DNA from 3 places in the Shewanella sp. SW1 genome. Region 2 is predicted to be linked to each of the others. Evidence: predicted binding sites of a transcription regulator. Region 2 holds the regulator's gene; each other region holds the start of a gene.
The links. Region 2 encodes LexA, which represses DNA repair genes until DNA is damaged. Its sites were predicted from a motif close to TACTGTATNNNNATACAGTA; they were not measured.

Region 1 (10,113 bases), on a different contig from region 2:
AAAGCCTGCAACACTTAGATCCCGCAGCTCAAGCGGATTATCTGAGCCATTTCAGGGCTGACAATATTATTCGTGATGCCGAAACGATTCGTGCCCAGCTTTGTCCCGCCGATAAGTGGGCGATTCTCGGCCAAAGTTTCGGGGGATTTTGCGTGTTACATTATTTAAGCGCCGCCCCTCAAGGCGTCAGCGAAGCCTATATCACGGGTGGCATACCATCATTAACCCGTAGCAGCGACGACGTCTATCTTGCGACTTATCAACGCGTACTGGCGAAGAATAAACAATTTTTCCAACGCTTCCACGATGCTCAACATCTCGTCACTCGCTTAGCAAAACATTTGCTTGAAAATGAAGTGTATTTGGCAACGGGTGAACGCCTCACGGTTGAAATGTTGCAACTGCTAGGTATTAATATTGGAATGGAGCAAGGGCCTGAATCGGTTTATTATTTGCTTGAACAAGCCTTGATCAACACGGCTTCAGGGGCAGTAGTCAATCCGTTATTTTTAAATCATTTCGGTCAAATGCTCGATTACAACACTAACCCAATTTTTGCCCTGTTGCATGAGGCCATTTACTGCCAACACTCAGCTTCACAATGGTCTGCACACAGGGTTAGACAGCAATTCCCCGCCTTTAACTATCAACAAGGTAAACCGTTTTTATTCACAGGTGAGATGATATACCCATGGATGTTTGACCAATTTAGTCACTTAGTGCCGCTTAAAGCTGCGGCAGAAATCCTCGCCCATAAATCAGATTGGCCAGCACTTTACAATCTAGAGCAACTGGCACAAAACCGAATCCCTGTTGCAGCGGCCATTTACAGTGAAGATATGTTTGTAGAGATGCAATACAGTTTAGAAACCACAAAACAAGTTGGCAGGCTAAAGTATTGGTTAACATCAGAATATGAGCACAACGGCATCCGCATGGATGGAGAACGCATACTGGATAAGCTCATCAGCTTAAACCGAGGCGACACCCTAAGATAAATATGAGCTTTAAGGGCTAATTAAGTTAATGCTGAGATTATATGCCTGCTCCTCATCAATTGAGTGATTTTGGCAAGCTTTAACGACCCATTTCCGTATGAGTAAACCGTTTTGGTTTACTCTTTTTTTGCCCAAATTCAGTGCTGTGAAAGCGTTATAGCTTAAGGTCGAATATCCCCTACAACAGAATCACAACGCACTCGTGACTATTAAGCCTCTGTAGCCACTTTGCGTGTTCGACTCCTTGCGCCAGCACTAGCCACTGACTTCTTCACACTGCTTTTAGCTGTACTTGCAGTGCCTGCCCGTTTTGCCGAGCTCGAGGCTTTGCGGTAAGGCGACTTACGATAACCGGATTTATTACTTGCCGTTTTACGATAACCTTGGCCTTGTAAACCATTAAGCGCGGTTGGCAGTTGGGCGCCTGCATTCTGGATAAGCGTGGATAAAGTGCCGAGCAGCGGTTGCATAAAGGCTTGATAAGAGGTTTCTTTATGGCAAATGCCGTTCAAGCTCGCTTCCCAAAGCGCTGTCATATCCGGCGTAGTCGCACTCGCGGGCAAGCTGTTAATCAATCCTTTCCCCACGTCTGTCGAGACAATGGATTTACCTAAGCGTTGTAAAAAACCGCGTTTGAACAGCAATTCGATAATACCTGCACGGGTGGCCTCTGTACCTAATCCGTCGGTTTCTTTAAGAATTTTACGGATCTCAGGATCGGTCACATAACGGCTAATACCCGTCATAGCACCGAGTAAAGTGGCATCGTTAAAGGCCTTTGGTGGTTGAGTATTTTTCTCCAATAATTCGCCTCGAGTACAATGCAAAGCTTGCCCCAGTTTCAGAGGGGGCAATTGGCCGATAAACTCGTCATTCTCCTCATCGTCCTTACCTGTGCTTTCTTCCGTCGACTTGTTGCCACTCGCCTTACTGCCATTTGGCTCTTGGCGGGCAAAGAGTTGCTTCCAGCCGAGGGATTTATCCTGACGCGCCTTAGTATTAAATAAGCCACCCTCGATTGTCACTTGCACTGTGGTTTCACTGTAACAATAAGCCGGATAAAACTGTGCTATGTACTGGCGAGCAACATGAAGATATAACTGCCTCTCACGCTGACTCAAGCTAGATAAGTTAGCCATCTTCTCTGTGGGGACGATTGCGTGATGGGCGTCCACTTTTTTATCATCCCATGCTTTAGATTTAAGACGGGGCTCGGGGGCATCAGCACCTTGCAATAACTCAGCAGCACCGTCACTTATCGCCTTAAGTACCGAAGGCGCAAGGTTATGTTGCTCAACGGGTAAATAACGACTGTCGGAGCGTGGGTAAGTAATGAGTTTATGGCGTTCATACAAACTCTGGCAGGTATCGAGCACATCCTTAGCACTCATGCCAAACCGTTTCGCCGCATCAATTTGCAACGCGGATAAGCTGTAGGGCAATGGTGGATTCTGTTTCTTGTCCTTAGCCACTAATTGAGTGACTAAGGCGGGTTTATCACTGATGCGACTCACCACATTTTGCGCTAACCCTCTCGCTAATACTCGTCCTTCTTCATCCATATAGGGCTGACAAGCTTCGCTAGGTTGCCACTTGGCGCTGAAGGTTTCTTGCTTCTCGGTCGCCAAATGCGCTAGTACTTCATAAAAAGGTTTAGATTGAAAGTGAGCAATCTCTTCATCACGGCGCACCACTAGCCCAAGCAATGGCGTTTGTACTCGGCCGACGGATAACACGCCTTGATAACCGACCTTTTTACCTTGGATGGTGTACGCACGCGTCATATTCATGCCATAGAGCCAATCGGCACGACTGCGAGCTAAGGCCGATGTGGATAAAGGAATAAACTCGCGATTACTGCGTAGCTGCGTTAGAGCCCGTTTTACAGCTTGTGGGTTTAAGTCACTGATCAGTAAACGCTGGGTTTGATGTAGCTTGTCCCCCGTCACGCCAAGATAGGCAATCACTTCATCCACGAGTAACTGCCCTTCGCGGTCGGGATCGCCCGCATTAACCAAGGTGTTAGCTTGTTTGACTAATCGTTTTAGCACTGTGAGTTGGCTGCGGGTCGCAGCCTTAGGTTTTAGTTGCCACTTGTCTGGCACTATTGGCAAATGCTCGAATTTCCAAGACTTAAATTCGGGATTATAGACATCAGGTTCTGCTTGTTCAAGCAAGTGACCAACGCACCAAGACACACAATCGCCATTGGCGGCTTCGATAAATCCATCGCCTTTTTTATGGGGTTTAGGCAATACATCGGCAATGGCCCGCCCTAGGCTAGGTTTTTCTGCGATATAGAGAATCATACAAACACCAAGCACTGGATATAATTACAGTATAATTTAGCCCAAACGCCAGTTGAGTGCAAATTTCTGTAGTAAACCGAGCTTAAATGTAAAATTTTAAGTGTAAATTCAATTGCGAATTATTCTCAACAAGGCATAAGATACACTAAATGACTAAGGAGTGACTATGAAACAGTTTGCAATAAATGCGCGACAGGCCATGACAACAACTCCAGCATTAATATTAAGATTCAATCAGTTATTGATATTCCATAGCTTAATGTTACTCGCAATAAGCATGCTCACCAGTACCTGGCTGGGACAAATGAAAATCATCGATATGCCGTTAGCATGGGGATTCATTCTCGTCATTCCTATTGCTGTGAGTTTATCTCTATTACTCAGCCATCAAATCACGCGCCATAGCTTAAGCAGTTTATTCGGCGTGTGGATGCTACTTTGGGTAATGGGATAACTGACATTCATAATAAATCACTACCGTATTTCGAGTTAACTCGCCCCTCCGCTCTATTTATCCATGCTAAAACTCAATTTCAAAACACATTGGTTTCAAATATTTAACACTTTAACTATGAAGCTCCCTAAAAAATAGTTATGTTGAGTATCTTGGATATTTACAAAAAATGTCTTAATCAAAAGTGAATGTCCTAACTCAACATCTGTTGAATAACCGTAAACCTAAAAACTCTGCTAAAACAACACAATAAAGGAATCGGAGTCTATGAATGAGATTGTCAACGCGATCAATAGTGTAATTTGGAGCCCTGCACTTATTTTTCTTTGCCTAGGTGTCGGGCTCTATTTCTCCCTTCGCACTCGATTTTTACAGCTGCGCCATCTGCCAGAAATGATCCGCCTGATGTTTGATGGTAAGAGTACTGATGCGGGAGTGTCGTCTTTTCAAGCACTCGCAATGACATTAGCGGGCCGAGTCGGTACAGGTAACATTGCAGGGGTTGCCACAGCAATCACCTTTGGTGGTCCTGGCGCTTTATTTTGGATGTGGATGGTTGCCTTTCTCGGTGCCAGCTCCGCCTTCGTTGAATCGACCTTAGGTCAAGTCTATAAAGAAAAAATCAATGGTGAGTATCGCGGTGGGCCTGCTTTTTATATTGAAAAAGGCTTAGGCATGAAATGGTATGCATGGGTATTTGCAATTGCGACCATATTTGCTTGCGGGATCCTGCTGCCGGGCGTACAAGCTAACTCGATTGGTTCAAGTTTAAAAACCGCTTTCAACATAGATCCTAATGTGACTGCAGCCATACTAGCGATGCTTCTTGGCTTTATCATTTTTGGCGGTGTAAAACGTATCGCTCACTTTGCCAGTGCCGTCGTCCCCTTTATGGCACTGGGTTACATCATAGTGGCTTGTGTCATCATAGCGCTAAATATTGGCCAGCTACCGGGTATTTTATGGTTAATTATCAAAAGTGCCTTTGGCTTTGATGCGGGTTTTGGTGCCATTTTAGGCTTAGCCATCATGTGGGGGGTAAAGCGAGGTATTTACTCCAACGAAGCGGGTCAAGGTACAGCGCCACATGCCTCATCTGCAGCGGCGGTAAGCCATCCAGCCAAACAAGGGTTAGTTCAAGCTTTTTCTGTGTATATCGACACCTTATTCGTTTGCTCTGCAACAGGTTTCATGCTGCTCATTACAGGACTGTATAATGTTCAGGGCCCAGACGGTGCGGCGCTCTATACCGGCATTGCCGGAGTCGCTGCAGGACCAGGCTACGTACAAACGGCAATGGAAAGTATGATGCCAGGATTTGGCAATATCTTTGTGGCTATCGCACTGTTCTTCTTCGCCTTTACTACCATAGTGGCTTATTACTACATTGCCGAGACCAACATTGCCTATATTAACCGTAAAGTAAATCATCCTTGGTTCATGGTCGTTCTCAAAGTCGTGATCATTGGCTCAACCGTATACGGCACAGTTAAAACGGCTGATATGGCTTGGGGAATGGGTGACATTGGTGTCGGACTGATGGCATGGCTCAATATTATTGCCATTATTCTATTGAGGAAAACCGCATTCACTTGCCTTAAAGATTATGAATCACAGCAAGCTCTCGGCATAGAGCCACTTTTCGACCCGGTAAAACTGGGTATTAAAAATGCGGATTACTGGGTTGAACGTAAGCACGCTGAAGAAAATGTAATGACTGAAACAGCGCAACGTATAAATACGTAGACGTTATCACGATGATCCGTTAAGCAAATATAAGCCATTAAAAAGCCAGTGATTTCTCACTGGCTTTTTGTATCGTTTAGAACAAAAAGGACACAAACTTTACGATACTGAATGACCCACAATCCTTATGGGTGACAGACGTTATGCAGCTCTAAGTTAGTGCCGATATCTTTATTTCGATCGGCTTTGGCATCGTCATTACGCAGTTGCGTCAAGTGATCTAAATACGCTTGGTCAACGTCGTTCGTGATGTAGTGACCATCAAATACGGACGTTTCGAAACGTTTAATCGCAGGATTCTCCATTCTTACCGCTTCAATTAAATCGGGCAAGTCTTGGAAAATAATGCCATCAGCACCAATTAACTTGGCGATTTCATCGGCATCACGACCGTGGGCAATAAGCTCATTCGACGTTGGCATGTCAATACCGTACACGTTCGGGAAACGAATTTCCGGTGCGGCAGAGGCAAAGTACACTTTCTTAGCACCTGCTTCACGGGCCATTTCGATGATTTGCTCTGAGGTCGTACCGCGAACGATAGAGTCGTCCACCAACAGGACATTTTTGCCTTTGAACTCAGTGTTAATGGCATTCAACTTACGACGCACTGACTTCTTACGCTCCTGTTGACCAGGCATGATGAAGGTACGGCCAATATAACGGTTTTTCACAAAACCTTGGCGGTACGGTAAATCCATGCAACGGGCAATTTCCAGCGCGATATCGCAAGAGGTTTCAGGAATAGGAATAACCACGTCGATATCGTGATCGTACCATTCCTTCTTAATCTTCTCGCCAAGCTTAGCGCCCATGTTGACGCGACTTGCATATACAGACACTTTGTCGATCGTCGAATCTGGACGGGCAAAATAAACAAATTCGAAGATACAAGGTGCATAGCTAGGCTCGGCTGCACATTGACGGGTATACAGCTGGCCGTCAATTGAAACATAAATCGCTTCACCCGGTGCCACATCACGCATCACTTCAAAGCCAACGGCATCGAGTGCCACACTTTCAGAAGCCACCATGTATTCAGTGCCAGTGGCAGTTTCGTGCTTACCTAATACCAAAGGACGAATACCAAATGGGTCACGGAACGCAACTAAGCCTTGACCAATAATCATGGCAACAACCGCGTAAGCGCCACGAGCTTGTTGGTGTACGTTAGCGACCGCATCGAACACTTCTTCCGACGTCAGAGTCAAACTCGTGGTTTTTTGCAGTTCGTCGGCCAACAGGTTTAACAAGACTTCAGAATCCGAAGTGGTGTTCACGTGGCGACGTTTTTTGATCAGCCCTTCGGCTAATTCGACTGTGTTGGTTAAGTTACCGTTATGGGCTAATGAGATCCCAAATGGCGAGTTAACATAGAAAGGCTGCGCTTCAGATGCGCTTGAACTGCCCGCAGTTGGATAACGCACATGGCCAATACCAGCATTACCTTGTAGGCGTTGCATATGTTTGACTTCAAAAACGTCTTTAACCAAACCATTGGCTTTACGTAGTCTGAAAGCACCACGATCAATGGTCACAATACCTGCCGCATCCTGACCTCTGTGCTGCAACACTGTCAGTGCATCATAAATGGTCTGATTAACCGATGATTGGCCAACTATTCCGACGATACCACACATGGGTAAGCTTCCTCATTGTAAGATGTTCTATCACTTAGGATTATTTTATTTTCTTTCTTATAGTTTGGGTACAAAGCTGGAGGTATTTTCCAAATAGTCAAAAAACCATTGAATAACAACGCCAAATTCGGGTACTAGCACAGAATCTTTCCACCATTGGGAGTTGGGAGATCCTGTGAAAGCATCCATGAAAAACAACAAGGCGCTCACAATAAGCGCGCCTCGAATAGCACCGAAGCACAAGCCCAAAAGCCTGTCAGTGCCAGATAATCCGGTTTTGACAACAAGTTGTCCGAGAATATAGTTAACTAAGGCACCGAGTACCAAAGTGGTAATAAAGAGGATGGCAATAGAAACGCCATTACGCAGCATCTCATCGTTCATTTGTGTTAAGTGAACGGCAAGATCTTGGTAAAATTGGCTGGCAACAAAGAAAGCCGCAAACCATACCACTAAGGACATGGCTTCTTTGGCAAATCCACGGATCAGACTGATGAGAGTCGATAATCCGATGACGAATATGATAGCGTAATCAATCCAAACCATTGAGATGGCTTTCCGACATGGGCTTTAAGACGGCGCGATTCTACCAGAGACTGAAACGATTCTCACCCCTAGTGAGGTAAATAAATCATTTTCAGTCTCGTGTGTTGTATCACCATTAAGATTCTAAGGGATTAAAAGGAACAATCCAGCCCTTGAGACGTGTAAGGTTTTCCACCTCAACTTGTACTTTCTTCAGCTTTGCCTCAGACACATCGGGTCCGACAAACACTTTGGTTAATACGCCATCTTTAGGGTTTTCAGGAATAGTGTACGCTTTAAAACCACTCTTACGCAGCTGTGCAACCAAGGCTTTAACATTCGTTGCGTTGTTAAAACTGCCAAGCTGCAAGGTAAAGCCACTTTTCAAGCTGTCACGGCTGACCACTTTAACAGCATCCTCTTTGGCTGCACTGGCTTTGGGCGTTTCTGCTTTAGGCTTTTCAGCCTTAGCCACAGTAGTCGCTTTAGCATCCGCTTTTTTAGCCGGCTCAGTTTTTACAGTGGCTTTAGGCGGCTCTTTTTTAGCTTCAGGTTTCGTTTCAGGCTTAGGCTCTGCTTTTTTAACATCAGGCTTAACGTCTTTCTTAACATCTTGCTTTGCGACTTCGATTACTGGCGCAACGGCAGACTTTTCATTGTCAGCATTAACTGGCATTTCGGCTAAGGCGACCTCAGTCCCATTCAGCGCAGCAGCATCCTCGGCCGACAAGACTTCAAACATATCATCGTCGGCTTTTTGCTGCTCAATCACGGTCGGGCGCAAAGGAATTTCGGAAAACTGCTCTTCTTGGCGATCTTTTTTGCCATCCAAAATATCCGGCAAAAAAATTACCCCAAGCGCAACCAGCACTACAGTGCCGACTAAACGATTATGAAACTGGCTAGACAAAACTGACTTCCTGCATAAATTGAGACTTAAAACCTGCCACAGTGTAAAAGGAGCCAAACACAATTACCACATCATCTGGGTTAATTTGCGCTTTTAATGCAGACCAAGCCTCAGATATGTCCTCAAACTCAAATGCAGCAGCCTCAGTGGCTAATGTTTTGCGTAGCATGGCCGAACTCGCGCCACGCTCACCGTGCAGACTGACCAAATACCAAGTGTCGATCAGTGGATTGATCACAGGCAACACACCTGCAATATCTTTATCCTTCAACATGCCGCAAAGGGCGAACACGCGCTTACCCACAACGATTGGCGCTAACTGTTGTACCAAAAAACGCGCCGCATGGGGATTATGGGCAACATCGAGTAACACTAACGGCTTCTCACTCACCTGCTCTAATCGACCCGTTAACCGAGCCGTGCTAATACCCTCAGCAATAATTGAAGGCGTGATATCCGGCCAGCCCTGTTCAATCACTGCCAATACAGTCGCCGCATTAGGTAATGGCAAAGTTGGTAACGCTAAATCGTGCAGTTTGAGCACTTGACCTTGAAAATCCCACAGATTGCCATGGGCTTGATAACTGAATTCATTACCGACACGATACAAGATGGCGCCAACCTCATTGGCGACATCATTGACAGTGTGTGGCAAGTTGGGTTCACCGACAATGGCAGGTTTACCACTGCGGAAAATGCCCGCCTTTTCACGGCCCACAAGCTCACGGGTATTACCGAGATAACTTTCATGGTCTAAATCGACCGACGTCAGTACGCTAATGTCGGCATCGATAATATTGGTAGCATCTAACCGTCCACCTAAACCGACTTCTAAGATAACCACGTCAAGCTGAGCGGCTTTAAAGAGTATCAAGCCTGCAAGCGTAGCGTACTCAAAAAAGGTCAGAGAAATATCGCCGCGCGCGGCTTCAATTTGCTCAAATGCCGTAACAAAATCGCTATCACTGACATCGCTACCATTGATACGCACTCGCTCGTTGTACTTCAGCATGTGTGGCGAACTGTATACGCCCACCGTCAAACCCGATAAGCGCAGAATATTTTCGAGCATGGCGCAGGTGGTACCTTTGCCGTTCGTCCCCGCCACTGTCACTATCTTGGTTGGACCTAAATCCAAAAGACCAAGGGTTTGCGCGACCTTAGAGACACGGGTTAACCCCATATCGATTTCGGTTGGATGTATAGATAGCAAATAATCCAACCACTGTTCCAATCCTGCATTTGACGCTGGTACTGTAAGCATGTCCGTATATCCTCGTATTCGATTATCTCTCAAATAAGATCTTTTCAATCCAACATGAATAATGGCCCAAGGGCGAGCTTAGGTAATTGATATTGTTCTGGATAAGTCACATCAACTAAATAGAGTCCATGGGGTTTAGCCGTTGCTGCGGCTTGGTTTCTGTCTTTTAACGCGAGCAAATCGCCCATCCAAGTCAGTGGCTGATTACCTAGACCGATTTCTAACAATGAACCGACAATATTACGCACCATGTGATGCAAGAAAGCA
Region 2 (10,113 bases):
ATTCCCAGCGAACGCAGCAATCCCCTCAGTCGCTTCTTGATCGCGCTTTACCAACCTTCGCTCAAACTGGTGCTTAAATTTCCTAAAGTCACCCTGATGTTAGCGTTAGTCGCGCTGGCCAGTGCTTGGTATCCCATGACCCGCATGGGCAGCGAGTTTATGCCCGCCCTTGAAGAAGGCGATTTGCTCTACATGCCAACGGCATTGCCCGGTATCAGTGCCAGTAAAGCCGCCGAAGTCTTGCAGCAAACCGACCGTTTAATCAAAACCGTGCCCGAAGTGGCCCGCGTGTTTGGTAAGGTAGGCCGCGCCGAAACCGCGACCGATCCCGCGCCGCTGACCATGCTTGAAACCACTATCATGCTCAAACCCCATGAGGAATGGCGTGAAGGCATGACCTTAGATGGCATCATTGCCCAACTACAGCAAACCGTCAAAGTACCAGGACTCACCAATGCTTGGGTACAACCTATCAAAACCCGTATCGATATGCTCTCTACTGGAATAAAAACCCCCGTCGGCATTAAGATCACTGGTGCCGATGTCAACGAACTGCAAAGCATAGGAGCTAAGATAGAAGCCATTCTCAGCAAAGTGCCACACACAAAATCAGCCTATGCTGAACGCAGTGGTGGCGGGCGTTATATCGATATCACCCCCAAACTGGATGTCGCCGCACGTTACGGTATGTCACTACAAGATATTCAAGATGTCGTGCGTTACGCCATTGGCGGTATGGATATTGGCGAGTCGGTACAAGGGGCCGAGCGCTATCCCATCAACCTACGTTATCCCCGTGAGCTACGCGATAATATCGAAAAGCTGCGCGAACTCCCTGTGATCACTAAATCGGGAAATTATCTACCACTGCGAAATTTAGCGGATATAGAAATCACCGATGGCGCACCTATGCTCACCAGTGAAAACGGTCGCTTAATCTCTTGGGTGTTTATCGATATTGAAGGCACGTCTATCGGCGAATATATTACGACCGCCAAGCAAGCTTTAAATGCCGAACTCAAGGTGCCCCCGCGCTACAGCTACACTTTTGCAGGGCAGTACGAATATATGCAGCGGGTAGATGCAAAACTTAAGCAAGTGATCCCTATGGCATTAGCCGTCATCTTCATCTTACTGATGATGACCTTTGGCTCCACCATTCAGGCCAGTATTATCATGCTCAGCCTCCCCTTCGCGTTGGTCGGCAGCACTTGGCTGTTATACCTACTGGATTACAACATCTCAGTGGCTGTCGCCGTTGGTATGATTGCCTTAGCGGGTGTAGCCGCCGAGTTTGGGGTAGTAATGCTGGTGTATCTCAATAACGCCATTAAGCACAGACAAGAGAAAGATAATTACCACAGCGTCAGCGACTTAAAAGAAGCGTTAATGGAAGGTGCCGTTATGCGGATCCGCCCCAAAGCCATGACAGTAGCGACCATCTTCTTCGGTCTACTCCCCATTATGTGGGGTGCAGGATCGGGTAACGATGTGATGCAGAAAATTGCCGCACCTATGGTCGGCGGCATGGTTACAGCCCCATTACTGTCACTGTTTGTACTACCCGCGCTTTATCTACTGATTTACTCGCGTAAATTAAAGAAAGATGCAGCGTAATTGAGTTTACGGCGCTAGAACACCGATAAAAATCCCCTCAAACCATTAAAGTTTGAGGGGATTTTCTCATTCAATCAGATTAAAAATCTAATTTTACAACAGTGCCATACACAACTCTGAGTAAAATAAGCCTCTAAGTTTATAACGCTTATGTGTACCATTGACTCAGTGCCACACAGAATTGACTCAATTCACTGCCGTAGGAAGGATCCCATCACATGACCAAGTCATTTTGTTTAACCATCAGACGGATATGGCCGCAAGCACTTTCCCTTAAAACCCCATCACGTGCGTTACTTGCTGCATTCGGTTTATGCTCTGCGCTCATCATTACAGCACCCGCCTTTGCCGCACCCGCAACTGGTGAATTCGTTGCCGACAAACGCTGTGAGCTATTTCAATCGAAAAATAAGCAGACGAATCCAGACCAATGGCAGAGCAATATTGGTGAGCGCTATCCGGTACTCGAAATCCTCGGCAACAGCGCCAAACCTGATTGGCTGCGAGTGCGCACCAACGCAGTGAAGTCTCCCATGCGGTGGATCAGTGGCGCTTGTGGTCAGTATCTTTCCAATGTTGCAGGCAGTAATGTATCGACACCTGCAACAGCGGTAGAACCCGCGCAAACCACCACGGCATCGGATATCAAAGCCAAAAGCCGAGACGGCCTTAAAGAGCATGGCACACCAGAAAAACGTCAAAGAGATCAATGCCGAATCGGCGGTGAATTTGACGCCAACGTGCTGGCATTAAGCTGGCAAAGCACCTTTTGTGAACTCTATGGCCGCCGTAAAGCCGAATGCCGCGCCCTCAGCCAAACGCCAGAATCGAGCCAATGGCAACACTTCAGCCTGCACGGACTGTGGCCGAATAAACAACAATGCGGCACGCGATATGGCTATTGCAGCACAGTCAAACTGCAACCGAATGATTTCTGTACTTATCCAGAGTTTGAACTGAATCCATCGGTGCGCAAAAATTTAGAAGAAGTCATGCCTAGCGCCCAATATGGCACCTGTTTAGAACGCCACGAATGGTGGAAACACGGCACTTGCCGTAGCCAAGACCCTAACGAGTACTTTTTATTGGCAACCCAGCTGACCCAAGCGGTCAATGCCTCGGCATGGGTACAAAAATTTATTCATGACAACATAGGTAAGAGTGTCAGTAAAAGTGAGTTAAACCAAAGTTTTGATAGCAGCTTCGGTCAAGGCGCTCACACTAAAATGAGTCTTGAATGTGGCAAGGGATTACTGAGTGAAATCCGCATTAACTTACCCGAAGTCATTAAAACTTCTGACTCCTTACCTAGCCTACTCGCCAAAGCTAATAAGGCCTCAAAAGGCTCCTGCCCTGAAACAATCATGATTGATAACGCTAATTAAACAAATAGTTAGACAAATAAAAACGGCGATTTAGCGTCGCCGTTTTTAACCTTAATGACAGTCCTTAATATGGCTGTCACATCTGATTAAGCTTGATCACCGCAAAGGTAGCGCCTTGGGCGTCAGCAATGACAGAAAATCGTCCCACATCAGGGATATCACTAGGCGGAATGCACACTTGCGCGCCTAAGCTTTGGGCTTTCTCAGCAAACGCATCGCAATCCGCCACCACAAAATAGAGCTGCCAGTGGGGAGAAATATCGCCCCATTCAGGCATTATCGTCATCATACCGCCGATGGATTGACCATCAAGCTGCCATTCTGAGTATTCAATGTCAGGCATGCCACTTGGCATGTTGGTCCAAGGGAAGATTTTGCAGTAAAAGGCTTCTTCAGCACGCGGCTCTTTGCAAGCCAGCTCAACCCAGCAAAGGGTATTGAGTTCACCCTGACGGCGAGCACCTATGTGGTTCTTCGCTTGCCATAAAGCAAAGCGTGCGCCTTCAGGATCGCTGACCTGCGCCATCACGCCCGCATCACCCACAATATGCGGCCCCATGTGCACTTGGCCGCCCGCCGCTTGAATCGCTACAATGCTGGCATCCATATCATCGACGGCAAAGTAGATACGCCAGTGGCTGGGGATATGTGCTTCTGACTCAGGGATTTGATACATGGCGCCTAAGTCATCTCCCGCTAAATTAAATAGCGAAAAGTGACCTTCAGGGATCGGCATTTCGACCGAGTTCCAACCAAATAACGCTTGGTAAAATGCTGTAGCTCCCTGCCAATCATGGCTTGCAAGTTCAACCCAACATGCATGTCCTTGTGCGTACTGAGTCATTTTCATTATCGGCTCCTTTGTTTTAACAATTATTCGAGTTAAGCCTGAGTTTGTATTTCTGTCCAGTATTCAGGTTAAAAAGATCTGTAAGACAAAACTCAACCGCTAAAGACAAAAAAGCCCTCACATGGAGGGCTTAAATCATCACAACAAATTAGGAATATTGCGGCAGTAAATTTGCCATCGCGAGCAGATGACATGCACCTGTGACTATGCCAAATAACACCACAAGAATAATCAGCGGTGTACCGCCTATCACTCTAAAACCTGTGCTATCGGGGAACAACTGTCGCGATTTATAGGCCATCAGCGCCGGGACGATTACCGCCCACACTGTCGCCGCTAATGCCGCAAAGCCAATCGCTACTAAGAAGCCATCGGGAAACAGTAATCCTAAAATCGTCGGCGGCACAAAGGTCACTAACGCGGTTTTCATCCGGCCAGAGCGTGAATCATCAAAACCAAACAAATCGGCAAGATAATCGAACAGGCCTAAGGTCACCCCTAAGAAAGATGAAGCCACGGCTAAGTTAGCAAACAGGGTCAACATACTGTTTAACCAGCTACTCGCCATCACCTCAGACAAAGCGCCCACCAACACACCCATATTGCCGCCTTGGGCAATAATGTCGATAAACTGGCTGCGGGGAATATTGCCCATAGTCGCCACTAACCAACAGGCATAAATCACCAGTGCGATAAAGGTGCCGACGAAAATCGCCTTGATAATGGTGGAGGAATCTTTGCCGTAATACTTCACTAAGCTGGGAACGTTACCATGGTAACCAAAACTGGCGAGACCAAAGGGCAGCGCCGCCCACAGATAAGGTGAAAAGCTGTTATTACCATCGGGTTCGAGCAACTTAGTCACATCAATTTCGATCAATAAATTGCCGATAGCGAGGAAGAAGGTAATGATCATACCGCCGAGCATAATCGTGGTAATCCGATCCACGGCTTTAGTACTGATCAACACTATGCTCGCCAATACTATGGCAAATACTAGCCCTGCCACACTTTGCGGTAACTCAATTCCCATGCCCTGCAAGCTGTGATTCACAATCGAACCACCGCCGCTGATATAGGCATAGGTCAAAATATACAACACGAAAGCGATAGAAACGCCGTTCACTATCCGCCAAAACTGCCCAAGAGTTTGCTTGCTTAAGGTATCGAAGCTAGCACCGGGTTCGAAATGTAAATTGGTTTCGAGCAACAATAAACCCGACATCAACATGCAAAACCAAATGCCCAATAACATCAAAATCGAATAGCCAAACCACATACCTGCACCGACCACGGGCAGAGAAAACATCCCAGCACCTACGGTCGTGCCAGCAATAATCATGGCACCACCGAGCAAGGACTTACCTGCGGGCTTATGCTTAGCCGCATTCATATGATTTGCCATTAAACTGTGTGCTCCGCGGTGACACTCGCCACTATCGTTTGTCTCACTGACGGACGTAATAAGCTATTGGCCTGATCTCGTATGCGATTGATATTGGACTTATCTTCACTATCCGCCAGATATCCCAATTCTTTGAGCTTCACGCTCAAAGTACCGTAGAGTTTTTTATCGTAGAACTCAGGCGCGGTAATACCATGTAAAGCCCCTAAACGCTGAGCGAGTAAATGGCTCTCAGACTCAAGTTCTGAGCGCTCCATCTTAGGTCTGTTCGCTAACAGATTGAAAATAATAGCGTAGCGTTGCAGAGTCTCGCTCACTGAACTGGCTAACAACAATAATTGGCTTGAGTGCTCAGGCACGACAGCTAAAGTATCTGTCTCAACCACTAAACCTAGCCCAATCAGGAAATCCAGTACTTGCTCAACATAGGCTGGTAAGTCTTTAATTCCCATGAAGAGTTCGGCTTTCAGCAGTGGATAAAAATCGGCAACGATTGAAACCACTTGCTGGCGCAGGATCTGTTCATTATGGGTTAAACAACTCGCAATTAATGAAGGAACAATAAATAAGTGAATGATATTGTTACGATAGTAAGTCATAGACACAGCCTGACTCGCTTCGATAGACACTATTTCCCCTAAAGGGTCGGCACTAACAACAAACTTGTTCAGCTCTAAACCTTGCTGCACTAAATGCTTACCATCACCTTCGGCAACAGATGTATAAGAAGTGTAAGGCACTTTTTTGAGTAGGGTCAGATACAAATCAAGCTGACGCTCCAGCAGACTACGTTCTAAGGCGTTTTGATCTGTCGCCAGTAAAACTAAGCTGGTCAAAGTCACCGAACTCGCCGCTGCGGCATCATTGATACGCGTCATCACCCGATTAGCCAGCACGTTTACCGCTGGCGTTAACCAACTTGGTTTCTGCTCGGGATCATCGGCCAACTCAGCACGCCAGTTTGGCGCACGCTCATTTAAGAAATTTTGCAGGGTAATAGGCTCGCCAAAATTCACATAACCTTGGCCGAAATTACCTAATTTACGAATGGCACCGAACACCTGCCACACAGATTCTTTTTTCTTTTTCTTACCGCTTAACTCTTTATGGTAAGTCGCTACTTCCATCACATGGTCATAGCCTAAATACACTGGCACAAGTGTGACAGGACGTTCAATACCGCGCAGTACGCTGTTCATCGTCATGGCGATCATGCCAGTTTTCGGCGCCAACAGACGGCCAGTACGTGAACGGCCACCTTCGGAGAAGTATTCCACCGAATAACCTTTAGCAAACAGCTGATCTAAATACTCACGAAATACTGCGGTGTACAGCTTGTTACCATTAAAACTACGGCGGATGAAGAAGGCACCACCGCGACGGAACATAGGTCCCGCGGGCCAGAAATTGAGGTTGATGCCAGCAGCAATGTGCGGCGGAACCATGCCTTGATAATACAAAATATACGATAACAGCAGGTAATCCATGTGGCTGCGATGGCAAGGCACATAAACGATCTCGTGACCATCATGGTGCAGCTGGCGAACTTGCTCGGCGCCTTTAATGTTGATCCCGCTGTAAAGCTTGTTCCACAACCAAGTTAAAAAACGCTCGGCAATACGCACTAAACTATCTGAGTAATCTGCTGCGATTTCATCGAGGTACTCAATAGCCGTCTCGCGCGCTTGGGTCTCAGAAATCTTTTTACTGGCGGCTTCTTCTTGAATCGCTTTGCGCAGCGACTCAGATTTGAGCAACGAATGAAACAGTGCTTGGCGGTTTGGCAGCACAGGCCCTGTCATTACCTTACGTTGACGACGGAAATGCACGCGCGCAACCCGTGCTAACTTATGGGCAATCCCCATGTCGGTGCCATGTTCGTCAGCCATGTAACGCAGGGATACGGCATTCGAAAACTGCACGAAGTTATGTCGACCTAAGAACAGAATCATCAAGCACTTGCGCAACCAAGTCGGGTTTTCCCGCTCAAATACGGCCGCCTTCATAGTGTCGTCTTCTTTCCCTGGCGTTCGACCCCAATACAAGCTCACAGGCACAAGTTGAATATCCAATTCAGGACGTTCCTTATGCACGGCTAACAAACGCATAAAGCATTCGAGGAAAGGCTCATTACCAGCACGCTCGCCAAACAGTGGCTTACGTCCTTGAAGACAGACAACCCGAGGCGCAGTCACACCATTAGCCACTAGAGGCTCATAAGGGCTTGGTAAACCTAACTTAGCCGTTATTTCGCTCAAAGCAGCTATGTCACTAAGGGATTCTGTTTTCATCACATAAACAAGGGGTCTGGAAGCATCCAGATTCAGATCGGCAAAGGGATCCTGAGGCACCACAATAGTGTGCACTAAGTGTTTTTGGATCCAACGTAATGATTTCAACCAAAGAGAGTCGTGTTTAGGCATTATTCTTATGCAATTAAGTGCGTTTACTAGCCCGATAGAATACCAGACTATGGGCAATATTCGCTAATTCTCTCCAACATAGCTAAAAAGTGGTTAATACTTGCGCTGCAAATAATACTGTATATACTAACAGTAACTGTATAGAAAAACAGGAAACACCATGAGACCTTTGACGCCACGCCAAGCTGAAATATTAGAGCTAATTAAACGAAATATTGCCGATACTGGCATGCCACCCACTCGGGCAGAAATCGCAACCCGTTTAGGTTTTAAGAGCGCCAATGCGGCTGAAGAACATCTTAAGGCGTTGGCAAAAAAGGGCTGCATTGAGATCATGCCAGGCACATCTCGAGGCATTCGTCTGCCTGCGGAAATCGAAGATTTGACTGAAACAGGTTTACCGCTCATCGGCCAAGTGGCCGCAGGTGAACCTATCCTCGCCCAAGAACATGTTGAACAGTACTACCAAGTCGACCCAAGCATGTTCCATCCCGCCGCCGATTTTTTACTGCGAGTAAAGGGTGACAGCATGAAGAATATCGGCATTCTCGAAGGTGATTTGCTGGCAGTTCATAAAGTAGAACAAGCTAGAAATGGTCAAGTGGTTGTCGCTAGAGTCGATGACGATGTCACTGTTAAACGTTTCGAAAAAAAAGGTAATGTGGTCTATCTACATGCCGAAAATGAAGATTACTCCCCGATTAAAGTGGATTTAGGCTTCCAAAGTTTAACAATTGAAGGACTCGCCGTCGGTGTGATCCGTAATGGAGATTGGCTATGAATAAACTACTTGGCAATGCCCCCCGCCATCCGGGCTTGTGGCTCGATGAAGTCCGTGATGCCGACTATGACTGGCACCATGCGCCTATCGCCTGTATGCCAACTAAGACTCAAGGTCGCCAAGAATTAATTCATCTGAGTGCACAACTCGCTCAGTTAAGCCAACAGGGCCGTTGGTTAGTGCTCATCAACCCACCAAGTATTGGCTACAAGCAAATGCTTGCCAGCGCAGGTGTGCGTATGGATAGAGTCTTACTGGTTCATGCTAAAGATGAAGTCGAAACCCTGTGGGCGATGGAAAAAGCCCTGACAAGTGGTACGTCCAGTGCAGTCATTACTTGGACTCAATCATTAGATGCGCGGGATAATCGACGCCTACAAATCGTGGCTAAAAGTGCCCGAGCTATGGGCATAGTGCTTGAAGACGTAAACAGTCACTTACATGCCGACGTACGCATTGAGCAAGGCAATCTCTTCGGTCAGCAATCTTTTTTTAGCGCTGTACACTAAATATTCATTTAATTTTTTACCTTGAAAGCCGCCTCACCTATGAATGTGAGGCTTTTTTTTGGCAATTTTTCAGATAATTAGATAAATAAGTGATCTTGATCAATATTTAAACAGCAAGTATGGTTGGTTAAGTCGGTGATGATATATCACCTTCCGTGGTCAATGAATCGAGTATTTATCGAACTCGAAGCGCCACTAAAAATAGAGAACAGATTTATTTCAGCAGTATGTGCCAGCGTGGCTAATTACCAGCAGTAACAATACTTGATTAAAAGTAACAGCCGCCAACGCACGTTGAAGTCAAAAAAGCTTTTTTGGGAACTGAAGAGTTTGCATAGAGTTGAGACTTACTGTGTTGCTCTTCTTTGTAGTTGCTATTCGCAATTGGCAGAGGAGAAGTCTTGTGAAGCAATTGTTGTATTGTTTACTCGTGGTGCTTTTCGCACCACCGTTGACCGCCGCAGACATGCGGTTCAACATGACCCCTGGCGTGACCGAGATCAGTGGCAAGGTTTATCACTTGCACATGACCATCTTGTATATCTGCTGCGCAATAGGCCTAGTGGTCTTTGGCGTCATGATTTACGCCATGATCAACCACAGAAAATCCAAAGGCGCTGTCGCGTCCCACTTTCACGAAAGCACTAAAGTTGAAATCGCTTGGACGATTCTGCCATTTATCATTTTGATCTTAATGGCGATTCCAGCGACAAAAACTTTAATCGCAATGGAAGATCCCAGCAACGCCGATCTCACCGTAAAAGTCACGGGTTCCCAATGGAAATGGCATTACAGCTATTTCGATCAAGATATTGATTTTTATAGCATACTGACAACACCCAGAGCACAAATCGAAGGCACCGAAACCAAGGGTGAAAACTATCTATTGGAAGTCGATAAACCGCTCGTTCTACCGATAAACCGCAAAATCCGCTTTCTGATGACTTCAGAGGATGTCATCCATTCTTGGTGGGTGCCCGCCTTTGCAATTAAGAAAGATGCCAATCCAGGATTTATCAATGAGGCCTGGACTCGCATCGACAAACCCGGCATTTACCGTGGTCAATGCGCCGAGCTCTGCGGTAAAGACCATGGTTTTATGCCTATCGTAGTACAAGCGTTACCCGAAGCCGAGTTTGAGGC
Region 3 (10,113 bases), on a different contig from region 2:
GCGCATTAAACGAAAAAGTCGCTGAGTTTGAAGCGCTTATCCGCACCGAACTCGCCATTGCCGATCCCGATATGCGTTTAGTGTTAAACACTATCCCAACACCAAAACGTGTGATGAGCGAAAACAGCCAAAATACCCTGATCGATTTGCTGCATGTGTGTCCGAACGGCGTGATCCGCATGAGTGATGAAGTCGAAGGTGTGACTGAAACCTCACTCAACGTTGGCGTTATCAGCACTAACGATGAAGAAGTCACTATCCTGTGCCTTATCCGCTCGCTGATCGATTCTGGCCGTACTCAAGTCGAAGGCATGTTAACTGCGCTGACCAACTTAGCCGGAGCCGATATCGATTTAAGCGGTGCTTACCCAGGCTGGAAGCCAGATAACAGCTCACCTGTAATGGCGATAGTGCGCGAAACCTATCAAGACATTTACCACAAAGAGCCAGTGATCATGGTGATCCATGCTGGTCTCGAGTGCGGCCTATTCAAGAAACCCTATCCAGACATGGACATGGTCTCGATAGGTCCCACCATTCGCTATCCACACGGTCCAGACGAAATGGTAAACATCACCACAGTCGGCCAATATTGGACATTATTATTAGCCGTACTCGAGCGCATTCCAGTCAAGGCTTAATGTTCTAACCTTACCCTAGCTCACTCAATTCAAGGCCACATCTGCTCAAGTCAGATGTGGCCTTATTTTTTACCGCGGATTCTATTTGTGTAGAAATGCCATCGATAAAATTTTTATGAAAGAACTGAATAACTTGAATTTTCTACTATAGTTGTTCTGTCTGACCCTAACGTATTTTTGCTTATCGCGCTTTTAGAGATAACCGCTTTCCCCTTCAATACTGTGACCTTAAGGAATAGAGATCATGAAATTTGGTAAAATCTTGTCAGCCGCCGCACTACTGCTCAGCAGTAACCTCAGTTTCGCCGAAGAAGTCCCCAAAGCCGTTATCAACCTAGCCGATTCACTGATGCCATTAGGCAGAGAAGTGGTACTGGTGAATGCCGTTAAAGCGCAAAACGCCCAAGGCAAAAGCTTAGATTCAATCAAAACATTAGATGAAAAATGGATTGCCACCGCAGGTATTGATGACTTTATGTCATCCCTGATGAACAACGAAGCGGCTAAGTTTCTCACGACCTTCGAAGCCAGCAAACCTTACTACCAAGAAATTTTCCTCATGGACAATCAAGGCGCGAACGTCGCCATGATCAGTAAAACTTCAGATTATTGGCAGGGTGATGAGGATAAATGGCAAAAATCCTTCGCCAATGGCAAAGGCGATAAACACATAGGTCCGGTCAAATTTGACGAGAGCTCCCAAGCCTATCTAGTACAAATTTCTATTCCAGTGATGGATGGCGATGCTGCAATTGGTGCTATCACGATTGGGATCAACCTAGATCAATTTGGACTCTAATTGCCAGAGAACGCCAGTGATGGGCTGCATCCTCTTACCACAGAGGTTATTGCGGCTCTCACCTTTTCAGTGCATCAATCAAGGAGGGCGTGACTATGGAATGGTATAAAGATCTATCCGTTAATCAGAAACTGACTTATCCGAGTCTGCTACTCGCCGGCGTAGTCATCTTCGCCTCTTCAACTGGCATTTTAGGACTCAAAGCCTTAAATCACAGCGCGAATACACTCGCGCTTGAATACTTACCTAGCCAATCTGAACTCCTACAGGCCGATAAAGAGCTTTATCAAGCTCAAGTGGCCGAGCGCAGCCTGATGTTTGTTAACGTGGGCACAGACTCTTACAACGACCTTTTAAAGCAGCACACTAATAGTATCTCTCTGGTTAAAGAACATATTGATAAGTTTGCCGATGTGACCACAAGTCCCCTCGCTAAAGATAAGCTCAATGAATTAAATCACAGTTTCGATACTTGGCGAGCGACAACCACAGAAATCAGTAATCAACGCACCCAAAATGGCCGTAACGGTAGAACGACGGCGATTGATCTTAGTTTCGGTCAAGCAGCAACGCAATTCGAGCAACTACACCAGAACATTAATCATTTAATCAATGATTTAAATAGTAATACTACCGCAGCGATAGCCCAAGTAGATGATGATGCCAATCATGGACAACAGATGCAGTTAATTGCCTTAGCCATCAGTCTCTTGATCTGCATACTCTTTATCGTTGCACTGCCTAAACTCATCAGCAAACCGCTGGCGGTTTTACTCGCAAAAATCCACGACATTACCGATGGTGATGGCGATTTGACCGAACGAGTCCACTTAACCTCTAAAGACGAGCTTGGTGATCTCGCCAAGGCATTCAATCATTTTCTCGATAACTTACACGGTATTATCTCGCAATTTAAACAGTCTACAGCAGAACTCAACACCGCTGCCGAAGGTCTAGCCAAAACCAGCGCATCAGCAAAACATACCTTGATGGATCAACAAGCTGCAACCCACAGAATCGCCGATGCCAGCGATCATATTGCCGCATCAGTGCAAGAAGTATCAGTCAGTGCCAGTCATGCCGCCGATGCCGCTAAACAAGCCGACGTATTTACCGCCGACGGTCAGGCAAGAGTGAAAAAAACCATCAATGTGATTCGTGAACTTGCGGGAGATGTAGGCACGGCAGAAATGCAGATCAATAAACTCGAACAGGAAGGCCAACATATCGGCCGCGTGCTTGAGGTGATTCAAGCCATTGCCGAACAGACGAATCTATTAGCCCTTAACGCCGCAATTGAAGCGGCGCGAGCAGGCGAACAAGGACGCGGGTTTGCAGTGGTTGCCGATGAAGTGCGATCCCTTGCCTCTAAGACTCACCAATCAACCGAAGAAATTAAATTGATGATCGCCAATGTGCAAAATGGCACTCAAAGCGCTGTGGCAGCGATTAATATCGGTAATGAAAAGGCTATCTCAAGCGTAGAAGCCGCCAGTAATGCCGGTGAAGCCTTAGCGCATATTGCAGAAATGGTCAGCCAAATTAGTGAGATGAACAATCAAATCGCCCTCGCGGCTAAAGCGCAAACCACTATGGCCAACGAGAGCCATCAAAATATTCAACACATTGCCGAACAGTCGGAGGAGAGTCTACGAACCACTGATGAAATCTACGCAGCAAGCGTACAACTCTCGTCAATGGCGAGTAATCTCACTGCGCTGGTCAGCCGCTTTAAACTGTAATTTGTTGAGAGTGAAAGCTTTTATATAAGTTACCTTTTGTAAATCAGTGATGTTTGAAAGGTCCCCTCAAACGAATAAGGGAGCATAAACCTGTCGCAGTGATTATCTGAATTCAGGTGCTCCCTTATATTTAAACAGCAAAGCTAGCACCGATTAGCAGCGCTTAACCACTAAGCCTCTTGCCTCGCGTAGGTTGACTAACATAGGTAACATCAACGCAAGGATCACGATCAGCATCCCTACCAACTGAATTTCCGTCACCGCCTGCCCCATGGCTAACGCCGTTAATGCTGCAAAAACGGGCACGAGATTAAAAAAAATCGATGCCTTAGCGGGGCCAAGCGCCTTAACACCGTTAATCCAAAACAGATAACCGAGCACAGTGGCGAACAAACCTATGTAGAGCACGCTAGAAAAAGCCGTTGCCGACAGTTCCATCAACTCCAGCCAAGGGTGAAATTCACCTCGGCCAAGCCCAACCACGGACATAGACACACTGGCAGCTATCATACTCAGCAAGGTAAAGGGCAACACAGGCAACCAATGGCCGACCCGTTGCGAACAAATGGTATAACCACTCCACGCCAACATGCCGGCGGCAATCATCACATCACCTTGGTTAAAACTAAAGTTGAGCAACTGCTGCACACTACCGTTGGTGATCACTAGCAGTACGCCCGCCAATCCCCCCACTAAGCTAAACACTTGTTGTCTGCTGAGCCATTCACGCTGTAATAGCGCATTGACGATTGAAGTCACCAGCGGGCTGAGCGCCATAATCAAGGCACCATTGGCAGCAGAGGTATGCTGCAGGCCATTAAATAACGCCAGATTTAAGCCGCCTACACCAATCACACCCACTAACGCTATGACAATATATTGCACCAAACTCAATTTGGGCCAAGCCTGACGAGTAAAAACGATATATAACGCTAGAGTCACAGCCGCAATGGTAAAACGCCAGAAGACGAGGGACTCTCCTGACATCTCCTCCAGCACTCGCTTAGCAATCGGAAACACACTGCCCCAGCTAAAAACGCAAATCAGTAGACAAACGAATGTCATGTAAGGTGTATGGGATTTCATATCGGCCTCTAGGGAGGTAATTGGGATTGAGCTTAGTTTATAAGTTTCATATATTATTAAAACCAACAAGATTGAGAGCTTAAATTCCAAATATGAAACTTAATTATTCCTTAGACGATATGCGCTTATTTTGGGTGGTGGCACAGCAAGGGAGTTTTAAGCTCGCGGCGCAGCACTTAGGCATTCCACCTTCAACCTTAAGCCGTCGAATCAATCTGTTAGAACAATCCTTAGGTCTGCGTTTACTGCACAGAGACGCCCATAGAGTCAACCTTACCGCCACAGGTCAGCGGTATCTCGAACGCTGCGGCCCGCTATTTATCGAGTTAAACCAGGTATCTGGTGAGTTGCATGCGGATAAACATCAAGCGGTTGGCAAATTGCGGATCTCGGCGCCCATCAATACAACCTATCGCTGGCTGGGTGAATCACTCAACGCCTTCCAACGGCATTATCCCAATATTGATATCGATTTAAGTCTGTCGAACATGAATATCGATGTCAGTGAAAACGCCATCGATATCGCCTTTCGAGTGGGCGCACCTAAAGATCCCGATTGGATTGCAAGGCCACTTACCACGATTAGCTTTGTACTTTGCGCCAGCACATCGGCAACGCAGTGGCATGCGCTGCAATCGATTGAAGAGCTGGATCAGCATTCGATTATCATCGCCAAGCCCACAAAAACTTGGAGTTTACAGCACAATAGCACAGGGGAAAATGTCGAGTTTGAACCAAGGGGGAATATCAAATTAGCCGTCGATGATATGGCGATTGCCTGTCAGGCCGTGGTGGCGGGGCTTGGGATTGGACTCATACCCATCAGCATGGCGAGTGAACAGATACGAAGTGGCAAACTCATTCAAATACTGCCCGAGTGGCAAGGTATTCCGCGCACCGCCTACTTGATGTATCGCGATCGGGACAACCTGCCCTTACGGGTCAGACTGTTAATTGATTTTATGTTGGCGAATCCACCCGAGGCTTATTGAGCCAATGCAGGCATGAGTCTGCGGCTTATCAACTCAATAAACGGCTAGAGTGCTAAATCCAGCTGAGTCTGGCCGTTTAAGCTTGTGGTGACGACAAGAGTAGAATCGGTAAGGCCGACCGAAATACCCAATAGACGAATGCCACGGCCTTCTTGCCTTTCCATAGCCTGTGCGAGTAGCTCATAGAACATTACAATCGAGACTTCATCGCTGCGGTGCTCAATTGTAGTCTGCTTGAAATCGTTAAACTTAAGTTTGACCACCTGTTTATGTATTTTGCGTTCCTTAGCACTGCGACTTAAACGCAACGACAGTTCTTGGATCAAACTCGGCATCACCTGCTGGCACTGCTCTAAGCTATAAATATCCTTTGCTAACGTGGTTTCAACACCCACTGATTTGCGCTCTCTGTCGGCAGATATACCCCGTTCATCTATGCCTTGGGAACGCTCAATCAACACACCACCAAACTTACCGAATCGCGCTAAGAGCTCAGGTTTAGAATAAGCTTGCACATCGCCACAGGTATTGAGCCCGAGCGAAGAGAGCTTTTCGGCGGTGACTTTGCCAACACCGGGAATTTTACGCAGCGATAAGGTCTTAACAAACTCAGAAAGCGTCTCTGGCGTAATGACATATTGGCCGTTTGGCTTGTTCAGATCCGAGGCGACCTTAGCTAAAAATTTTACTGGCGCGATACCCGCCGATGCGGTTAAACCCGTTTCGGCTAAGATATCGCGACGAATCGCTTGGGCAATCAAGGTCGCAGAGCCCTTATATTGTTGGCACTCACTCACATCCAAATAAGCTTCATCTAAGGAAAGCGGCTCAATTAATTGGGTATAGCGGGAAAATATTTCACGAATTTGTAGCGACACTTCTTTGTAAACCTGCATCCGGCCTGGTACTAAAATCAGCTCAGGGCACAACTTAAAGGCATAAGCCGTTGCCATTGCTGAACGTACACCGAATTTACGTGCCTCGTAACTGCAAGTACTGATAACACCGCGACGGTCGCTACTGCCACCCACGGCTAAAGGCTTGCCACGGTACTCAGGAAAGTCGCGCATTTCCACTGCAGCAAAATAGCAGTCCATATCGATATGAATAATTTTTCGCACGTTGAATTCCTCCAACGCCAAAATACTGTATATAAAAACAGTAATCAAGTATTCCTGATAGATTTGGGGCCAATAAGATGTGGCCTAGCGCAGGAAAAGAGAACAAGACAAGTGTGAGGAACAACAGACATACTTAATAACTGAGTTTCCTAGGCCATTACACTCAGTGGCCTAGGTATTTACTCAACCTAACAATCTAAGGCTCACATCTTAGTTTGCAGGTAGTTTTGCAATCCAACACGGTCAATAAGCCCAAGTTGTTTTTCGAGCCAATACATATGGTCAGACTCTGTATCGTCGAGTAATACTTCAAGGATTTCACGGGTCTGGTAATCTTGCTTCTGCTCACACAGTGCAATCACTTTGCGCAAATCGTCCGCGACCTTGTATTCATAGGCAAGATCATTACGTAGCATCTCTTCTACATCTTTACCTATGTTCAATGCCTCACGGGCGGCAACATTGGGTGTACCTTCGAGGAATAAAATGCGCTGCACTAATTTGGCTGCATGGGCTTTCTCATCATCTGACTCATGGGCGATACGCTCATAGAGTTCATTCAGGCCCCAATCTTCATACATATGGGCATGGACAAAATACTGATCCATTGCCGAGAGTTCTCCCGTTAGGAGTCGATTTAACGCATCGATAACGTCTTTATCGCCTTTCATATCTTGCTCCTATTGGTCGCTAATTTGCGATTGTAGATAATTTTGAATACCGGTTAGCGTAATGAGCTCTTGCTGCGACTCGAGCCAATCTAAGTGCTCTTCTTCGTCTTCGAGAATATCTTCCAGCAGATCGCGGCTCACATAGTCCTGTTCGGCTTCACACAAGCTGATCGCATCACGCAGCAATGTAAGCTGCTCTTGCACCATGGCCAGATCGCAGTCGAGCATCTCTTGGCTATGTTCACCAATGCGAAGTTTTTCGAGTTGTTGCAGATTAGGCAGACCTTCCAAAAACAGCACTCGCTCGATGAGCTTATCGGCATGCTTCATATCTTGGATGGATTTTTTGTATTCGACGTGGTTTAACTTCTCTAAGCCCCAATGTTTAAACATGCGGGCATGGAGGAAATATTGATTGATGGCGGTCAACTCACAGGTAAGCACCCGATTCAGTTGCCCAACCACTTTAGGATGACCTTTCATAAGTTACTATCCTTGGTAAGCGTGAAAAGATTGATCTAAATCAAGCTTCTAGCCTAGTACAATTTATCGACCAACTCAAATTATCTTTATATTTCACTCACTTAATGATGAAAAGCATTCTCATTCCTGCTTAGATTAACTTGCTATCCCACTCTAATCCCAAGGATAAATCTCAAATGATTAACCCGTGTAAGAAAATACGAGGCAAAAAATAGCCCCCTAAATCGGAGGCTATGATCGAATCAAGACTATTTAGATAATGCGGTCTTTCGTTAACTTCTCACGACGCGCTTCTTCAGCGGCCATACGACGTTTACGTTTGTCACAAGGGTCATCACAATCACACGCTTTTTCAATCCCTAGAACACCTAAACCGCCACAACTTCCTTCAACGGCTTTGCGCTTGATGAGATAACCAATCGACATGAGCAAAAAGAAGACTAACAAGATCACAAATGCCGCGATAAAAGAGGTCATGGTTTACTCCAAAAACTAAATAAGGAAAGGCTTGAAGGCGTCGCTGTAATAGACCTTAAATCCGTCGCCTTGCTTTTCGATTAGCATTATCGCCAAGTGTTCCTTCTTGGCAAGCTCCAATGATGCTTCTGTGCCCAAAACCATCATGGCCGTCGCAAAACCGTCGGCCGTCATACAATTTTGATGCAATACAGTCACGGATGCTAACTTATGATTTATCGGCAAACCAGTACGCGGATCGATTATATGCGTAAAACGTTGGCCGTCTTCTTCATAATAATTACGATAGTCGCCAGAGGTCGCCATCGCCATAGTACCAGGTGCAATAACCTGCTGTACGGCTTCAGAGCCATCATTGGTCGGTTGCTCTATAGCAACACGCCAAGAGCTTCCATCACCTTTGGCACCTTTGATACTCAGTTCGCCACCGATTTCAACTAAATACCCTGTCGCGTGGTATTTATCAAGAATGGAAGCGATCTTATCAACCCCAAATCCCTTCGCGATTGATGATAAATCTACATATAAATAGGTGTTGTGCTTACTTAGACGGTTGCCTTCAATGGAAAGTTCACTAATCCCTGTTTTGGCTTTAGCCGCATCAATATCAGCCTGTGTCGGAACTTTCGTTGGACGCTTATCAGGTCCAAAACCCCACAGATTAACTAAAGGACCTAAGGTAATATCAAGTGCCTTATCCGTCACTTGATATAAACGTATTCCCTCTTGCACCACTTTTATGGTATCCGGTGAGACTTCAACACTTTGCTCCAATGGCAATTGGTTGAAACGGGATAATTCTGAATTAGGCCGATAGGTCGACATCTGGTCATTGACTAGCTCAAGGGCTAAATCAATTTCCGCTTGAAGTAACTGCGCCGTCGGCATCTGCTCATTCGGGACGACTTTAATGTGATAAGTCGTGCCCATAGTGCTGCCGGCCAACGAAATGACTTCGTTTTGCTTAGAACAGGCTGAAACAAAAAAGGCCAGTCCCACGAGGACTAGCCAGTTAAATGAATACTTTAACACTGAGGTATTGATCTTTAAGGTCTGAAACATAGTGACCTACTACTCTTATTTGGGCCCTTAAATGCAAAAGTTGCAGATGAAAGGTTAACCTCAACATCTGCAACTTTTCTATCTAGGACTAATGAACATTAGCCGCCGAAGTCATCCAACAGGATGTTTTCGTCTTCGACACCAAGATTTTTCAACATACCAATTACGGCAGCGTTCATCATTGGAGGTCCACACATGTAGAACTCACAATCTTCTGGAGCATCATGGTTTTTCAGATAGTTTTCATACAATACGTTATGAATAAAACCTGTGTAACCATCCCAGTTATCCTCTGGTTGAGGATCTGAAAGTGCCACATGCCATACGAAGTTATCATTCTCAGCCGCTAGGCCGTCGAAATCTTCTACGTAGAACATTTCACGCTTAGAACGTGCACCGTACCAGAAGCTCATCTTACGTTTAGACTGAAGACGCTTCAGCTGGTCGAAGATATGTGAACGCATTGGCGCCATACCCGCACCACCGCCGATAAACACCATTTCTGCATCGGTATCTTTCGCGAAGAATTCACCGAATGGGCCAGAAATTGTCACTTTATCGCCAGCTTTTAAGCTCCAAATGTAAGATGACATCTTACCGCAAGGCAGAGTCAAGTTACGTGGTGGAGGCGTAGCAATACGCACGTTCAGCATAATAATGCCGAACTCTTCTGGGTAGTTAGCCATTGAGTATGCACGGATAGTTTCTTCATCAACCTTAGATTCAAGATTGAAGAAACCGAAGTGTTCCCAGTCGCCACGGTATTGTGCAGGTACATCAAAATCTGCATATTTAATATGATGAGCTGGTGCTTCGATTTGAATATAACCGCCAGCACGGAATGGTACAGACTCGCCATCAGGAATTTGCAGCTTCAGTTCTTTAATGAAAGTGGCTTTGTTATCGTTAGAGATAACTTCACATTCCCATTTCTTGATACCAAAGATTTCTTCGTCAAGCTCGATTTCCATATCGTTCTTAACGTTAACCTGACAAGAAAGACGACAACCTTTACGGGCATCACCTTTGCTGATGTGGT

Region 1: a site for LexA is predicted at 3,320-3,339, ahead of L5M71_RS02320 (DNA topoisomerase III). Genes of this name have one in related genera too.
Region 3: a site for LexA is predicted at 6,405-6,424, ahead of dinB (DNA polymerase IV). Genes of this name have one in related genera too.

The regions. Positions count from the first base shown of each region.
Region 1 covers NZ_JAKKSG010000002.1:96,180-106,292, forward strand. Annotated here, with positions in the region: gene L5M71_RS02315 (alpha/beta hydrolase) at 1-998, shown strand, start outside; gene L5M71_RS02320 (DNA topoisomerase III) at 1,208-3,307, opposite strand; gene L5M71_RS02325 (hypothetical protein) at 3,474-3,761, shown strand; gene L5M71_RS02330 (alanine/glycine:cation symporter family protein) at 4,029-5,507, shown strand; gene purF (amidophosphoribosyltransferase) at 5,633-7,147, opposite strand; gene L5M71_RS02340 (CvpA family protein) at 7,205-7,693, opposite strand; gene L5M71_RS02345 (SPOR domain-containing protein) at 7,809-8,582, opposite strand; gene folC (bifunctional tetrahydrofolate synthase/dihydrofolate synthase) at 8,575-9,846, opposite strand; gene truA (tRNA pseudouridine(38-40) synthase TruA) at 9,891-10,113, opposite strand, start outside.
Region 2 covers NZ_JAKKSG010000018.1:33,187-43,299, reverse strand. Annotated here, with positions in the region: gene L5M71_RS16275 (efflux RND transporter permease subunit) at 1-1,617, shown strand, start outside; gene L5M71_RS16270 (ribonuclease T2) at 1,836-3,002, shown strand; gene L5M71_RS16265 (VOC family protein) at 3,079-3,852, opposite strand; gene mtr (tryptophan permease) at 4,001-5,257, opposite strand; gene plsB (glycerol-3-phosphate 1-O-acyltransferase PlsB) at 5,257-7,680, opposite strand; gene lexA (transcriptional repressor LexA) at 7,841-8,461, shown strand; gene L5M71_RS16245 (cell division inhibitor SulA) at 8,458-8,970, shown strand; gene coxB (cytochrome c oxidase subunit II) at 9,374-10,113, shown strand, end outside.
Region 3 covers NZ_JAKKSG010000017.1:37,484-47,596, reverse strand. Annotated here, with positions in the region: gene L5M71_RS15680 (aminoacyl-histidine dipeptidase) at 1-641, shown strand, start outside; gene L5M71_RS15675 (cache domain-containing protein) at 886-1,440, shown strand; gene L5M71_RS15670 (methyl-accepting chemotaxis protein) at 1,536-3,182, shown strand; gene L5M71_RS15665 (DMT family transporter) at 3,336-4,268, opposite strand; gene L5M71_RS15660 (LysR family transcriptional regulator) at 4,361-5,260, shown strand; gene dinB (DNA polymerase IV) at 5,305-6,381, opposite strand; gene bfr (bacterioferritin) at 6,585-7,052, opposite strand; gene bfr (bacterioferritin) at 7,062-7,535, opposite strand; gene nqrM ((Na+)-NQR maturation NqrM) at 7,788-8,012, opposite strand; gene L5M71_RS15635 (FAD:protein FMN transferase) at 8,028-9,074, opposite strand; gene nqrF (NADH:ubiquinone reductase (Na(+)-transporting) subunit F) at 9,173-10,113, opposite strand, start outside.